4 regions of the Paenibacillus chartarius genome follow, and region 1 is predicted to be linked to each of the others. Evidence: riboswitches for the same ligand, from Rfam matches in the RefSeq annotation. Region 1 holds a riboswitch; each other region holds the start of a gene.
What was found. A riboswitch is a leader RNA that binds a small molecule or an ion and turns the genes downstream of it on or off. The one in region 1 is predicted to bind cyclic di-GMP.

Region 2: another riboswitch for cyclic di-GMP. It lies ahead of ACFFK0_RS07870 (hypothetical protein); the one in region 1 lies ahead of ACFFK0_RS20320 (EAL domain-containing protein).
Region 3: another riboswitch for cyclic di-GMP. It lies ahead of ACFFK0_RS19455 (methyl-accepting chemotaxis protein); the one in region 1 lies ahead of ACFFK0_RS20320 (EAL domain-containing protein).
Region 4: another riboswitch for cyclic di-GMP. It lies ahead of ACFFK0_RS14295 (GTP cyclohydrolase I); the one in region 1 lies ahead of ACFFK0_RS20320 (EAL domain-containing protein).

The regions. Positions count from the first base shown of each region.
Region 1 is NZ_JBHLWN010000077.1:126,677-130,715, reverse strand. Features, by position in the region: gene ACFFK0_RS20330 (DHH family phosphoesterase) at 1-1,182, shown strand, start outside; gene ACFFK0_RS20325 (hypothetical protein) at 1,267-1,416, opposite strand; cyclic di-GMP riboswitch class I at 1,537-1,623, shown strand; gene ACFFK0_RS20320 (EAL domain-containing protein) at 1,664-3,718, shown strand; gene ACFFK0_RS20315 (ABC transporter permease) at 3,930-4,039, shown strand, end outside.
Region 2 is NZ_JBHLWN010000029.1:30,024-34,062, reverse strand. Features, by position in the region: gene ACFFK0_RS07880 (hypothetical protein) at 1-21, opposite strand, end outside; gene ACFFK0_RS07875 (exopolyphosphatase) at 323-1,240, opposite strand; gene ACFFK0_RS07870 (hypothetical protein) at 1,391-1,669, opposite strand; cyclic di-GMP riboswitch class I at 1,763-1,850, opposite strand; gene ACFFK0_RS07865 (UCP032817 domain-containing protein) at 1,972-3,090, opposite strand; gene groL (chaperonin GroEL) at 3,259-4,039, opposite strand, start outside.
Region 3 is NZ_JBHLWN010000076.1:61,504-65,542, forward strand. Features, by position in the region: gene ACFFK0_RS19445 (DUF2306 domain-containing protein) at 1-176, shown strand, start outside; gene ACFFK0_RS19450 (hypothetical protein) at 251-493, shown strand; cyclic di-GMP riboswitch class I at 952-1,036, shown strand; gene ACFFK0_RS19455 (methyl-accepting chemotaxis protein) at 1,192-2,937, shown strand; gene ACFFK0_RS19460 (amino acid adenylation domain-containing protein) at 2,967-4,039, shown strand, end outside.
Region 4 is NZ_JBHLWN010000057.1:25,550-29,588, reverse strand. Features, by position in the region: gene ACFFK0_RS14300 (PAS domain S-box protein) at 1-927, shown strand, start outside; cyclic di-GMP riboswitch class I at 1,159-1,243, shown strand; gene ACFFK0_RS14295 (GTP cyclohydrolase I) at 1,321-1,578, shown strand; gene ACFFK0_RS14290 (6-carboxytetrahydropterin synthase) at 1,639-2,460, shown strand; gene ACFFK0_RS14285 (SDR family oxidoreductase) at 2,457-3,179, shown strand; gene ACFFK0_RS14280 (ATP-binding protein) at 3,264-4,039, shown strand, end outside.

The DNA.
Region 1 (4,039 bases):
CGTTACAATTCCGTATCCAGCTTGAACCCTCAGGTTGAGAGGTTTCTGGCAAAGATGAACGGGGCGAAGAAGCGGCCGGCTGAGGTGTTTATCACCGATCTGTCCGTAAACAGCGATAATGAAGAGCGAATGACCGCATACGCCAAAGCCGGCGGAACGATCCGGCTGATTGATCATCATAAGTCCGCGCTTCACCTGAACCGGCATCATTGGAGCTTTGTACAGGTGGAGTATACGGACGGGCGTCCCGCATGCGCGACATCGTTGTTTTATGAACACTTGGTGGAGAAAGGTCATCTGCAGCCTACACAAGCGCTGGCGCAGTTCGTCGAGCTTGTCCGTCAATATGATACGTGGGACTGGGAACGACTCGGCAATCAGATGGCCAAACGGCTGAATGACTTATTTTACATGGTATCGATCGATGAGTTCGAAGGGAAAATGGTGCAAAGGCTTCAGGAGCATGACGAGTTTTTCTTCGACGACTTCGAGACCAAAATTTTGGAGATCGAAGAAGAACGGATCGAAAGGTACGTCAGGCGCAAAAGACGGGAAATGGTACAAACCTACGTAGGAGAAGAATGCATCGGCATCGTCCATGCCGAATCGTACCATTCCGAGCTCGGCAACGAGCTGGGCAAAGAACACGCCCATCTCGATTATATCGTCATCCTTAATATGGGCGGGCGCAAGGTTAGTCTGCGTACGGTGCACGACGGCATCGACGTGTCCGAAATTGCCGGAAGGTACGGCGGAGGCGGTCACTCGAAGGCGGCCGGCTGTAACCTCAGCGAAGAGCTGTACCGCATCTATGTCGCCGAGCCGTTCGCGATCGAGCCGATGCAGCCCGACGCTTTCCGCAATACGTACAACGTGAAGGACAATGTGCATGGCAGTCTCTATGTCAACCGCCAGGACGACCGGCTGTGGATTTATCAATCGGGAGGGGAATGGCACATCGAGGAGAACGGGGAAAGGCTCGAGCTGTCGTTCCCGACATTCGCGGCGGCCGAGCGCCATGTGAAGCGCCATTATGCGGCATGGCTGGCCCGGGACGAGGCATTTGTCAAATATTTATGCGACTATGTGACGGACTCGCAAACGAAGCGGATGGCGGGATCTGCCGCTGCAGCAGCGCCCGCGCAAGAGGCTGTCCGAGATGGGGAGCTTGTATATGCATAAATGAAACATGGAAAAGAACCTTCGTTCCCTTTTAAGAAGGGAGGCGAAGGTTCTTTTCGTAACTTCAAGTGCGGCAGACTGCACTTACGGCTCGTCTACATATTCCTCTTGATCGGCAAAGGCCGTCCAGCCTTTGCCTGCCTCCGAATCGTTCAACTTATGCGGCAATTCAAATTCGGGAGGAAGTGCTTGATTTTCTTGGCTGCGGTTGGACGATTGCTCGGATTGCTTCATCGTTACACCTGCCTGTTCATTATGGAATAACGTTAGCGTAGCCGCCCCGAAGATTTTTCATGCACGGAAGGAGAAAGCCGATCTGTGTTGAATATGTACAAGCAAACCATGATAACCGAATCGCGATAAGAGCAAACCAGGCGAAAGCTTGAGACGCAAAGCTACAGGGGCTAAGGCGGATGTCCGCGATGCCAGCCAGCTGCCGAATGATCATCGGTTTTTTTATTTCTTCTTGGAGGGCGGCAGCATGAGAACGTGGTTATTGCACGAAAAATGGCTTACGGGTTTCCCGTATCCGTTATTCATCTTGAACGAGCAGGGCATGGTGGAGGAGCAGAACGCGGCCTTGTCCAAGCTCGTTTCGTATACATGCGAAGAACTGCTGCAAATCCCTTTCGCCGACTTGGTCGTGCCCGAGCATCGGAATCGGTTTCGCCGGGCGCTCGAGCAGGCGAAGCAAGGCGAAATTCGCTCCATCGATGTTGATGTAATGGCGAAGAACGACAAGCGGAAATCGCTGCAAATCGTGTTGTCTTTATGTTACAGCGAAGGGGACAAGCACCCTCGCATCCATGTCATTTCGAGAGATATTACGTCGAGCCAAATTTTGAAGAAGGAGCTCATTCAATCGAAGCTTCAGCTCGAGCATATATTCGAAACGCTGAATGTGGCGATTTGGTCGGTAGAGCCTGGAACCCGAAAGCTGCTGCAATTGTCTCTGGGGGCGGAAAAAGTATACGGTCATCCGGTGCAAGCTTTTTATTCCGAGCCGGACCTATGGCAGCAAATGATCCACCCTGACGACTATGCCGCAGTCATGGCCAATCAAGGTCAATTGCAAAGCGGTCGTTCTATCGTACATGAGTACCGTATTATTAGCGGTCAAGGCGAAATTCGCTGGATTCACGACCGCGTCTTTCCGGAGCTCGACAATGACGGAAATATCGTATCGTTAACTGGCATTGCGTTCGATATGACTGAGCAGAAGCTGATGAAGGATCAGATCCGTCACATGGCTTTGCATGACCCGGCTACAGGGCTGCCGAACCGGACGATGCTGGAGGAATATTTCCGGACCGGCTGCAATCTCGCGGAGCAGCCGCAGCCTCCCATCGCCATCGTTTCCCTCGTTGCCATGCCGCTGGATATGATCGCGGATACGCTCGGGCAATCGCTTGCCGACGAAGCGCTGCGGCTGTTCGCGGAGCGCGCGGCCGAGCTGCTGCCGAACGCAGATTTGATATGCCGGACAGGAGATTATACGATAAGCATCGTTTGCAAGGAAGCGGATACGCAAAAGCTCTACGCCGCAGCGGAGTTGTTCTTCCGGTCGCTCGATCGGACGTTTCCGATCGGTCCGTATGAGGTGGTGCTGTCGGGAGCGGCCGGCATCAGCACATACCCCGGGGACGGAACGGACGCGGGTACATTGCTGAACCGGGCTCAAAGCGCCATGCATCGGGCCAGGAAGAAAGCCGTGAATACCGTAATGCGATACAAGCCGCATTATGAAGAGGAGTGCTTCAAGGCTTTCCGGCTGGAGACCGACATGTTTGGAGCGCTGGAGCGGGGCGAATTCGTCCTGCTGTATCAGCCGAAAATCGACTTGACCCGGATGGAAATTATCGGTATGGAGGCGCTGCTGCATTGGAATCATGCCGAATTCGGCTTGATCAAGCCGTCCGAATTCATCGCACTGGCGCAGGAATTGAATTTGATCATACCGATCGGCGAATGGGTGCTTCGTTCCGTTTGCCGGTTAGCCCGGGAATGCCGGGAGCTCGGGCTGCCGCCGCTTCGGATGGGGGTCAACGTATCCCCGCAAGAAATTTTACAGGCGGATTTCGTCGGGAAGGTCATGACCATACTTGCTGAAACCGAAATGGATGCGTCGTGTCTGGAATTGGAAGTGACCGAGCATACGATGAAGCAGGAGAAGCATATTCAAGTGCTGAAAAAGCTGCAGGCTGCCGGCGTTACGATAACCATCGATAATTTCGGAACCGGCTATTCGTCGCTGCAGAGCATCAAGTCTATCAAGCTCGGCGTGCTCAAACTGGATAAAATGTACATTCGTTCGATGACCGAAAGCGAGGAGGATTGCGCCATTGTCGACGCCGTTATTCACCTTTGCCACAAGCTCGGCGTGAAAGTAGTGGCTGAAGGCGTAGAGACGAAAGAACAGATGGCACTGCTTCGGAAGCTCGGCTGCGACGGCGGACAAGGCTACGCACTCGGTATGCCGGTTCCGGGCGAGCAATTGAAAGAGCTGCTTCAGTACGGCGTAACAACGCAATCCTAATCAAACATAAGAACCGCCGGTGGACAGCTGGAATTCAGACGTCCTGCCGGCGTTTTTTTGCGTTGTGTTCGATTTTTATCCGTTGTTTCGTAAATTGTCCGTTTCAAGATCGTAATTTGTCCTTGCTTCATGCATTTGAGGTGGGTGGCGCTGCGTGAAGGTTGTATGATAAGGCTGCTTGACGAATCCTTTGAAAGGAGTGACGGGGATGATGGAAACGGCATTACGCAGGGCGGCGAAGACGCTGAACAAAAATAAGGCGCTGCTCCTGCTGGCGCTGCCGGGGCTGCTTTGCATTTTCGTATTTTCGTACGTTCCGAT
Region 2 (4,039 bases), on a different contig from region 1:
GCTCCTTTCCGCCTCCAACAACGCCCTTTCGGTCCTTGTTGCGAACTCCCTGCTCCTTTCCGGGATTATTCGACGGATTCGCTTAAAATGGTTAGCAAGAAACGCGGTCAGCCATAAATACCTGCCTGCATACAACAAGATTATTGCGAACAGCTAGCTCATCTGATTTTGGTTTGAATTCAAACCGTCCCTGCCGCCCCTTTCGTGGCAAAGATGCCCATCCACAGAAAGGTTGATCTTTAATTTCCTGGCTATACACAAAAAAAGCCTGTACATGCACCGTTTCCGTGCACCCACAGGCTCACCAATACTTAGATAATTGCTACCCGTCCCGCTTCATCGACCCGATCAGCGACTGGAGCGTCTCTTCTGCTTGCTCGTAAGGCACCTGGCACGTACCCGCCGCATGATGGCCGCCGCCGCCGTTCTTCAGCATCAGCTCGCCGATGTTCGTCTTCGACGTCTTGTTCAGGATGCTGTGGCCGCAGGCGAACACGCAATTTTGCTTCGCCCGTCCATCCACGACCCAGATCGAGATGTTCTGCTCGGGGAACAGCGCGTATACCATGAACCGGTTGCCCGGGAAAATCGGATCGACGTCACGCAGATCGGTAACGATCACATTGCCGTCTGTCCGCGTATGCTTCAGCAGCATGTCGCGGTACTCCTTGTCCAGCTCGAAGTAACGCTTCACGCGCTCTGCCACGTCCGGCAGCGCAAGCACTTCCTCGGAGGTCAGCTTGGCGCAGTGATCGACCAGATCCTCCATCAGCTGATAGTTGCTGATCCGGTAGTCGCGGTAACGGCCGAGTCCCGTCCTCGCATCCATAATAAACGAGAGCAAATCCCAGCCCTTCGGATTTAATATATCTTCGCGGGTAAATTGTGCGGAGTCGGCCTTGTCCACGCCGGCCATAATATCGTCCAGCTCCGCTCCGAACTTGTCCCGGCCGCCGTAGTAGTCGTATACGACACGCGCCGCGCTCGGGGCAATGCGCGTTTCTCCTTCGAATTGCACTTTCTCGCCGACGCGGGTAAGCTCGCTGGCGTGATGGTCGAACCATAAGCCGCAGCCCGGAACGTAAGGCACGTTGGCAAGAATGTCGTTCGACGTCACTTCGATCAGACCGTCCTGCATATCTTTCGGGTGGACGAATTTCATATCGTCGATCATCCCCAGCTTCTTGAACAGCATTGCACATACAAGACCATCGAAGTCAGATCTAGTAATTAATCTCATGGTTTTCCTCCTAATAGTTCCAAAGACCTATGTATAAACTCTCTCACTCTATTATAAGTCGCCCCCAAGCCGTCTGACAACGACAAAATTTCCATGTCGAAAAAGCCGGCTTCCCGAATATCGGGCTGCCGGCTTCCGCCATATTTCCTATTACACAGCGTAACGATTCGACAACGTCGCGGACGCCGACCGTAAATAATCGTAAGCGCTCAGCAGGAACGCCTCCAGCTTCGTCCACAGCGATTCGCTCTTCTGCTCGTAGCGAATCGACAGCTTCACTTCGCCTTTCCAATAAAACGTCAAAATGCTGAACAGCTTTCCGGTCACGATTTCGATGTCCCAGCAGCGGTCGTGCAGCAAATACTGTTCGCCGTCTATGACCAGCTTCGGCTCCTTCTCGGACCCGTCCATGCGAATCTTTTGATCCATACGCGAACGATCCCCCCGTTCTCTAAAGTTGTAAATAACCATACAAAAAGAACCTTGCCTGTTCCGACAGGAAAGGTTCTAAAGACCCGTTCCTTCGGCAGCTGGCTGGCATGGCGCAAATTCCGCGGAAGCCCCTGTAGCTTTGCGTCCCAAGCTTTCGCTTGGTTTGCCCTTTCGAGAATCATCGAATTGTGTCAAATGGTGTATTCTCTGCTATGTCTAAGATAAACGATGCACATTTGAAATGTTATCATACTTCCATCTTATTTTTCTATAAATTTAATAGGTATATGGAACTATTTTCAATCTCCTCCGCCTCCGCAGCTTGAACCGCAAGAAGATCCGGACGAGGATGAGCAGGAGCTTGAACCGCCGTCACCATGATCGCTGCCACCGCTGCCGCCACTGTCGCCACTGTCATAGCCTCCGTCCCCGCCCCGTCCGCCGTCGTTGTCCCGCCCGCCCTGATCATCGGAGGAGCCGTATGAGCACGACGAGTAACTGCATCCGGATGACGTATCTTCGTTCTTCCGAAGCTGCTCTTCTTCTTCCGGCGTGAGCACCTGCTCCATTCCCTGCTCGAAGCTGCCGCTGTCCGACATCGAATAGAACAGCATCGCCGCGCTGACGCCGAGCAGCGCCCCGCTTACATAATCCGGAACAGCCTGCTCTCTCTCAAAATGAGTTTGCTCACCCGCATAACGAAGCTCCTCCTTCGCCTGACGGATCAGCCGCTCGATCGTCATACCGATATCGGGATACGCATCTGCCCGCTCCGCGTGGAAATACTTCTGGCGCAGCTCGGCAGGATCCCCTTCCGCCAGCAGCTTCAGCTGGCCGCGGTCCATCGGGTATCGGCAAAACCCGTGCCACAGCCGCGAACTATACGGCGTCGCTTCGAACAGATGGGCATAGAGCCAATCGAACCACGCTCTCTCCCCCGGCATTTCCGTCTTCCCGGCATGCGGGGCATGATGGATCGTCGCACCGACAAACGACTGGCCGAATCGTTCATACTCGCGGGTAAACATCAGCATCTCATGCCACACGTCGTCCACTTCGTCGGAGAACATCGGCGTGCTTCTAAGCAATGCGCCCATCAGAAAATATCGCTTCAGCTCAAACAGCCGGCACTCCGCCTCATCGACACTCATCCGGGGATAACGGTCCAGCATCCGCTCCACGACCCGATTGCCGAATGCATCGTCGAATGCCTGCAGCAGGCGGTTCTCCGTGTCCGCGAGCGGCACCCCGTGAAGCAAGCCAAGCCGGGGCGGCAGCTTCGAGCGGTCGTAAGGAACGAACTCGGGACGCCGCACAGGACGGCGGGAAGCCGGAGAAGCGCTATTCTTCCGGTTGGCGGCATTAAAGGCAATGATAACAGCAACCATAACGATCAAGACGATCAGCATTGCTTCCATAGCGGAGCCTCCTGTCAACATGCGTAATATTTGACTTACTCCAAGCATACCACGATCCTGCCGGGATATCATACGGAATGCCGATAAAGTTCGATATCCGCTACTCAGCGGATAAATAAAAAAAGCCGGCCCATCTCGGGCCGGCACATAGCGGTAATATAACTTTGGTTACATATCCATATCGGGTGCGGGGGCACTGCCGGACTTCTTCGGTTCCGGCTTGTCGCTGATGACGCATTCAGTCGTCAGGAACGTTGCCGCAACGGAAGCCGCATTTTGCAGGGCGGAGCGAGTGACCTTCGCGGGGTCGACGATGCCCGCTTCGATCATGTTGACCCATTCGCCGGTAGCGGCGTTATAACCGACCCCGGCCGGCTCGTTCTTGATTCGTTCAACGACGACGGAGCCGTCGATTCCGGCATTGGCGGCAATGGCCCGCAGCGGAGCTTCCAGAGCGCACAGGACAATGTTCACGCCGGTCGCTTCATCGACATTGTCGGTACGAATGTCTCCTACTGCCTTTGTTACACTGACGAGAGCGACGCCGCCACCGGCGACGATCCCTTCTTCGACCGCTGCGCGAGTCGCGTTTAACGCATCCTCGATCCGCAGCTTCTTCTCTTTCAGCTCCGTCTCGGTAGCGGCTCCGACTTTAATAACGGCAACGCCGCCGCCGAGCTTGGCAAGGCGCTCCTGCAGCTTCTCCCGATCGAAGTCGGACGTCGTTTCCTCGATTTGCCGTTTGATTTGCTGTACGCGTGCGCCGATATCCTGCTTCGCTCCGGCGCCGTCGACAATGGTCGTCGCTTCCTTCGTCACTTTCACTTGACGGGCGCGGCCGAGCTGCTCCAGCTGCGCCTTCTTCAGATCCAGTCCGAGCTCTTCGCTGATCACCTGCGCGCCGGTCAGAACGGCGATATCCTGCAGCATCGCTTTGCGGCGATCGCCG
Region 3 (4,039 bases), on a different contig from region 1:
TACGCAGCTATGCGTTCTGTTTTACCAACGTTTGCATTCATCTGCTGACTGCGGTTTATGTCGGAGGGTTTGGCTTGAATTATCCGGTCAGCTATACGCTCGGCTTATACAGTGCGATCGCGCTGCTGCTGGCGGTTCCTCAGCTGCTGATCCGGTTCGGACGGACTCAACTGTGAGCAGAAGCAGCCCAAATATTTCGGTATGAAGGTGTGATGCTGAGGGTACGCTAACTCTAAAACGGAGGTATAATATGGAATTGCATAGAGCTGGCGAGCCTCATCCTTTGTACGATGAGATTATGGGGTTGAAAGATGCGAAGATGCGGAACGTTGCCATTAAAGCTGTCAATGGAGTGATTGTCGTATCCTACATTGACGATAAATGGATCGTTACTTTAAACGACCGCTTCCAGCTGGAGAGCACTGATATTAGCGAAATCCTTGACCATGTCGACAAGCTGCACCACGATCGAACGGATGTATACATTCGTTGAGTCGGGGCAATCCTCACTAGCTGCATGACTCGCGCTTACAAGAGGCTGCCGATTCCGGCAGCCTCTTCAGCGTCGATCTCCAGATCTCTCGATGCTTTCGGCGGGCAAACGATACGATGATTCCGTATCGTCAGACGAAACATAAATAATCTGACATTCTTGGGACTGCAGAAATAACCTCACGCTTTCTGAGACAGCAAATTCACTAGCGTATCCAAGGACTTTAGGCACATTCCACATTACGACATGATTTTCCTTCTTTCTACATCTTCCCCTTTCATTTTCCATACATTTCACATAAAATATATTCAAACAATTTTATTTTTATTGTTAGTTTCAACAATTCGATGCGCTCCGCATCCCCATCCTTCACGATTTTTTAACAAATATTACAGGCTCAGGATGTTTACATGAACAATCTGATTATTTATAATAGTCATTAAATGTCAGAAAAGAATAGCTGTAAATGGCAAACTTGTCGAAAGATAAGGGCGCAAAGTTATGGGCCTAAGGCTACAAAGCTATGGCCGCCAGACCGCCAGTTTGAGATAGATAGCCTATCCCGAACATCTTTGGGGTAGGCTTCTTTTCGTCACTTCCGGCATGCAGGGTGCAAATTTTGCTCAAATATGGATTATTTTGTCGCATCGCAACGTTTATACATTCATTACAAATACATCGTAAGGAGTGCAGTCAACTTGAAGACCAAAAACTATTTCGGCAAAAATCTATTATTTTCGATGCTGAATCTTCTCATCATCGGGGTGGTGCTCATTTCCGTCAGCGCCTACAACCAAAACCAAATTTTAACGGATTCACTCAGAAAACAAACCCATAATATGACCTCCGCATGGGCCCAAGCTATTACCTATAAAGATGTTGAGGGTGCTCTTAGCGACAAACGCTGGGAAGCAAGCGAGCAGCAAAGGTTAACCAAGCTGTTTGACAGCTACACGGCTTTCAATGCAAACGTAGCTCAAGCCTACATATTCGGCGTCGAACTGCAGGATGGAAATAAAACTTCGCTGATCGCGTTCCCGAGTCACGTTATTCAAGCATTCAGTGAAGCGAACCTGAAGATTGGGGACATGTACGAGCAGCCGAAAGAAATCGTCAACGGTTTGAAGAGCATGCTGAAAACCAAATCCGAGACCTTTACTTCCTTCTATAACGACGATTACGGTACTTGGGTGAGCGTACTTTATCCTATTATCGACAATAACGGAAATGTTGCGGCTTACTTTGCAGTAGATGTTGACGCCAAAATGATTCCCGAAGCCCAACATTCGTTCCTCCGGAGCTCGATTATCCTGCTTTTCATCTCCCTGATCCTTTGCGGCGGTGCGCAATACGTCGTGGCAAGAAGAACGCTTATGCCTCTGAACCATTTGATGCGGGGGATCGAGCAAGTATCCAACGGAAAATTCAACTTCACCTTGGAGGAAAAAGGCAGCTTCGGCGAATTGAATCAAAAGTTCAATACAATGCTTTCGAATATTCGCGAAATACTATCGAGTATTAAGCAAACCGCCACAAGCGTAGCCGACGCTTCCAACGAGCTGTTCGGCATCACCGAAAACAACCGACACAGCATTGAGACGATTACAACGGAAATCAAGGATATGAACGCACATGTCGACCAGCAAAAAAATTCTACGGAAGAATGCAGCCGATCGATCGTGGAGATCGCCGCATCTTTGCAAGTCATCGCTCAGAACGCAAGCCAAGTGGCCTACGCATCTCAAGATATGAAACACCTTTCCGAAGAAGGCAACACAGCCGCACAAACGATTTCGGATCAAATGGGACGCATTAATGCCAATTCGCACACGACCGCAGGCACAATCAAGCTGCTTGAATCGAAATCCGAACAAATCGGCAACATTCTCAATTTAATTAAAGACATCACGGCCCAAACCAACCTGCTTGCCCTGAACGCCAGCATTGAAGCCGCTCGAGCGGGAGAACACGGCAGAGGCTTTGCGGTAGTGGCCGATGAGGTACGCAAGCTCGCCGACCAATCGAAGCAATCGACAAGTCAGATTGAAGCGCTAATTGCCGACATTCAATCGGAAACCTACAACGCCGTTTCGTTCGTGACGCAAGGTACGAAAGAAACCGAGAAAGGCCTGGTCATCGCTAATAATACAGGGGAATCCTTCAATAATATTCTTGAAGCATCGCAAGTCGTTTCCAATCAAATTTTGGATATTTCCTCCGCTACGCAGCAGATGTCCGCAAGCACGGAGCAGGTCACTTCCATGATGGAGGAGCTGGCGAGCATCTCCAGGAAAACGGCGAACAGCACTAGCAAGATTATGGATTCGGTTCTCACCCAGGAATCTTCCTTACATAGCATTTCAAGCTTTGCGAGCAAGCTCTCCAGCGTTGCGGAAGAATTAAACTATATGGTCGGCAAGTTTGAGACCGAGATGAAATCATAGAGAGTACTTAGACATAGGAGAGAGAAGCCATGCTTAACGTCATCGAAAAAAATCCATCCATCTACAGCCTTATCAACAATACGGACGAAGCTTACCCGGGAGCAGAGACGATCTCCTCCCTGTTTCGGCGGGCAGCCTCGACGTATGCAAGGAAAGCGGCACTTTCTTACGGTGACACAGAAATCAGTTATGCGGATTTGTACGACAAAAGCTCTCAGGTCGCGAACGCTTTGGCCGATGCCGGCTGCAGCCAAGGCGATTTTATCGGAATTTATATGGAGCGCAGTCCCGAAACCGTCATCTCCATTCTTGGGGTGCTGCGTCTGGGCGGCGTCTATGTCCCCATTGACCCCGAGCATCCCATTGAGCGAAATAAATATATCGTCGGTAATGCCAGCTGCAAACAACTGATCATTAAGGAAAAATACACGGAGAGTGCCGCAGATTTGTGCATTGCCTTAGGAGTCGACACCCCCATTTCGATAGAGAAATGTTTTGCTGCGGGGGAAACCAGCTTTGAGGATCCGGCCATTTCCCCGGATGATTTGGCTTACGTGATTTACACTTCCGGTTCCACCGGTAATCCGAAAGGCACGCTGATCGCGCATCGGGGAGTGGTCAATCTTTGGAATACGTTCACCAAAAAGCTGGGGATTACGAGCGAGGACGTACTTACGCAGTTTTCAACCTTCAGTTTTGATGCTTCGATTTTGGATACGTTTAACTGCCTGCTGAACGGTGCAGAGCTAGTCATTTTGACCAAGGAAGAGCAATTGACGCCTGAACTATTTTTGTCGCTTCTTGAAAGGAAAAAAGTCACTCACATTGGATGTATTCCCACTTCAGTATTTAATCGTCTATCCGAAGCGACTACTCCGGCCCCTAAAGCCGTATGGCGGACGGTTAAAAATATTATCGTCGGCGGAGAGGCGCTGCTGTCCGAGCACGTGCGCAAGTTCCAAGACAAATATGGAACGGACACCGTCATATTTAACGCTTATGGGCCAACAGAGTGCACTGTCGTTACAACGACCTTCAAAATATCGGATTATTGGAGCAGCAATTCGGTAACCGTCCCGATCGGCACTCCGATCGGCAACTA
Region 4 (4,039 bases), on a different contig from region 1:
GGCGTTTACGGCATCGCCAAGGTGATTACAGAGCTGAAGAGGGCAAGGGAAGAGCTTATGCAAAGCGCAGAGAGACATCGCCAGCTTGTTGAAATCATCCCCGATCCACTTATTGTCATTGCCGCAGACAAGCTGCAATATATCAACCGCGCCGGCGTTGAATGCCTTGGTCTTGATAAAGAAACGGACGTGAGAAACTATACATTCATCGATCTGGTACATCCCGATTCTTGGGGAGAAGCCCGTATGGTGATCGATACGATACAGGTAACCGGTGAATTTAAAGGATCGAAAGAATTGATATTCAGGCGCAAGGACGGAACTCCGTTTTATGCGGAGATCAGCGGCATTCGTCTTGAAGATCATACCTCCCCCGGTTCTCTCATGATTTTCAGGGATATCACCAAAAGAAAAAAAACGGAAGAAACTATTCAATTTTTGGCCTATCACGATTCCTTAACGAGTCTGCCGAATCGGGTTCGTTTTCATCAATTGGTGGAGAGCGGCAATCAGGAGAATCGATGCGGAGGAATGGTGTTCCTGGATTTGGACCGGTTCAAGATAATCAACGATACGCTGGGACATCGAACGGGAGACTTTCTGCTTCAGGAAGTAAGCCGGCGATTGCGTCAGATGGTCGGCGGCATCTTTTCCAGGCTTGGCGGAGACGAGTTCACGGGATATTTTCCGAATGCCGATAGGGAGTCGATGAAACAAATCGTTGCGGAAATGAATCTGCTGTTGTCCAGACCCTATAGGATAGAAGGTCATGAACTGTCGGTATCTTCAAGCATCGGAATCAGCTTATATCCGAATGACAGCAAGGAAGTCGACATTCTCCTTCAACAAGCGGACACGGCGCTTTACGAAGCGAAGAAAAACGGCGGGAACGGATACGCTTTCTATAAGGCGAAGCAGAAGGTCTAAAGGAACTACCGCATTCAGTCCTCCGTTTCGGGCTGGGTTTTTCTCGTTATTCCTTCGAGGAGACCAAAGTGGAGGGGTTGCTTGTTCGTTGCTCGTTTCATGACCTGTGTAGTCAAAGGGCATGGAAATTAATAACTGCAAGATTTGTAGAAAAATCTTTTATTATGTCGAATTTTGTATTATAATCTGTATATACCACCGTATTTTGTCACGAATTTAATGTAATTCCTTAACGACAAATGGCAAACCTTTCGAAAGATAGGGACGCAAAGCCACGGGTCTAAAGCGGTCACGCTATGACAGCCGGGTTGCCGAAAAAGGATAGGATGCATGCGGATCCAGTCCTGCTTTTCGGGACTGGATTTTTCATTTTACAACAGGAGGCCTGAGATTATGAATCCGCTGCTCAATAACATCGTAAAGCCAACAGAACCCATACAAGAATGTATCCGCAGCCTGCTCCGGGAAATCGGCGAAGTACCAGCACGCGAAGGACTGCGCGATACGCCGAAACGAGTGGCCGAGATGTACAAGGAAGAGTTCGCCGGTGTTGGCGACGCTCAAAAGGGGAGTTTTCGGCGACAATATCGCACTTTGCGAGGAATTCGAGCGTTCCCTGTCAAGGGGTTAAAATTGGCAGAATCCATATAAGAGGACATTCCTCTTCTTCCGCTGAAACATGAGATTAAGACACAAGTGAGGGGGGCTGGCGTGCCGGTTTTATCGCGAACTATCGATTTTTCCGCCACTCATGTATATCGGGTGCCGCATTGGAGCGAGGAAGAGAATCGCCGGGTTTTCGGACCCTGCAGCAACCCGAATGGTCACGGGCACGATTATAAACTGGACATCATGGTCAAAGGAAGCCTCAATGAAGCTTCCGGCATCGTCGTCAACACGACGGAAATCAAACGCATCGTGAATTCATTTGTCGCTGCGGAACTGGACGGCAAATTCCTGGACCGCGAACATCCCTGGTTTCGGACACGCATTCCCACGACGGAAAATCTGGTTTCCTATATTTGGCAGTGCCTTGAACACCGGTTTGAAGTATGCCAACTACATCGAATCCGGCTATATGAGAACCATTACTTATCGTCGGCAAAGGAGGCGGGCGGGATGATTCAGCTTACGAGAAAATATCATTTCTGCGCAGCGCATCGTTTACATAGCGATCAGTTATCGCCTGAGGAGAACGTCCGGTTATTCGGGAAGTGCAACAATCCTCACGGGCACGGCCACAATTATTATTTGGACGTAACCGTGAATGGCGAACCTGACCCGGTTACCGGCATGATCGTCAATCTTGCCGAACTTGACGAGATCGTCGATCAAGTTGTACTTGACGAATTTGACCATAAGCATTTGAATTTGGATACCGACCGCTTCCGCAATTTGAATCCGACGTCGGAAGTCGTGGCGATGGTGATCTACAACATGCTTCAGCCTCATATTCCGAATCTGTACAAGATCGGGCTATGGGAAACCGAGAAAAATTATTTTGAGTACTTCGGTCCCAAGGAGAGGTCATGATCGACTGCGGAAGGCATGTTCGGGGCAAGACGATCGTCATTACCGGAGCAAGCAAAGGGATCGGCAAACAAACGGCCGAGCTGCTGAGCGGTCTTGGAGCCAATCTGGTTCTCGGTGCCAGAGATGGCGAAGAATTATCCCGCTTTGCTTCCACTTTGAAATCGGAAGTGTATCCGGTACCGGTCGATGTATCCGAGGAACGGGCTGTAAACCAGTTTGCCGAGGCGGCGATCACGCGTTTCGGAAATGTATACGCTCTCATTAACTGTGCTGGAACCGGTGTGTTCGACTCTGTATTATCGCTGGCCGCCGAGGATTTCGATCGAATGATCGCCGTCAATCTGCGAGGCACGTTCCTTTGCTGCAAAGCGTTCGGACGGCATATGGCGGAGCGGGGAGAGGGGAGAATGATCAACGTCGTATCGATTGCCGGCGCTACGGCGCTTCCCGGATGCGGCGGCTATTCTGCCTCGAAATTCGGAGTGCTGGGATTATCCCGAGTACTGCAGGCTGAGCTTCGGGGTAAGGGTATTCAAGTGACGGCCGTACTGCCGGGAGCAGTGGCTACCCCGTTCTGGGACCGAATGGACAGCAAGCCGGATATGTCGCAGATGATACCTGTTCAAACGTTAGCCCGGCATTTGATTTATATTTTATGCCAGCCTGAAGGTGCATCCATTGATGAAATAACGATCATGCCCCCACTCGGAATTTTATGAGGAGGCGGCCGATCCTAAATGAAGACCTTGCTGAGGAAACTGTTTGGTTCCGGTGAACCCCATGCGGAGGATCAGTCCCATGCTATGCCTCGGCCTGTATCGCTTCATAACTTGCAGGAGCACCGCAAAAGGGCGTTAATCGGATGGATCGCGAATCGGATGGGCGAGCTTCTTCGATTGGAGAGCTGTGCGTCCGGAGAGCTCGTATATGTTGCATTTGCGAAAGAGGCTTATACGGAAACCAAAGAGATCGCGGAAGATTATCTCTTATATTTGGGATCCTGCCTCGTCGATTGGGTCATGCAAGAGCGGGATGTATATTTGCGAATCAAAGAAATGCGCTTGCCCGACAAATACCATCAATGTTTGCTTGATGTATATGAAGAGATCGGAGAGGAGCTCCATAGCTGTTGTACACGGAAGCAAGCCGAATTCGCCGGACGAGATAGGGAAGAAGCGACGTGGCAAGTGTACCGGGATGTCATCCACGCGGTAACGCAGCAAAAGTTTTTGCTGATCCGGGAGGATGAAGTGGCGGCCTACCGACAAGGCACCGTCATTTGCGAAGCGGTCATTAAGGAAAGAGCGGATATTCCGAAGGCGCGGGATTCGGCCAAGCAATATTTGCTCGAGAACGGCATCCTGGCGGTTCATGTGATGAGCCATCTTCTCGTCATATCGGAAGCCGTGACCAATATCCTCAAGCATGCCAAGGAAGGCAAGATGACGATCGTTAAGACAGATACGTCGTTCAACGTATTGGTGGAAGATTCGGGTCCTGGCTTTCCCTTGAAGCTGCTCCCTTACACGACTCTAATGGCGGGGTATTCGACCAAAAAGTCCATGGGACAAGGCTTCAC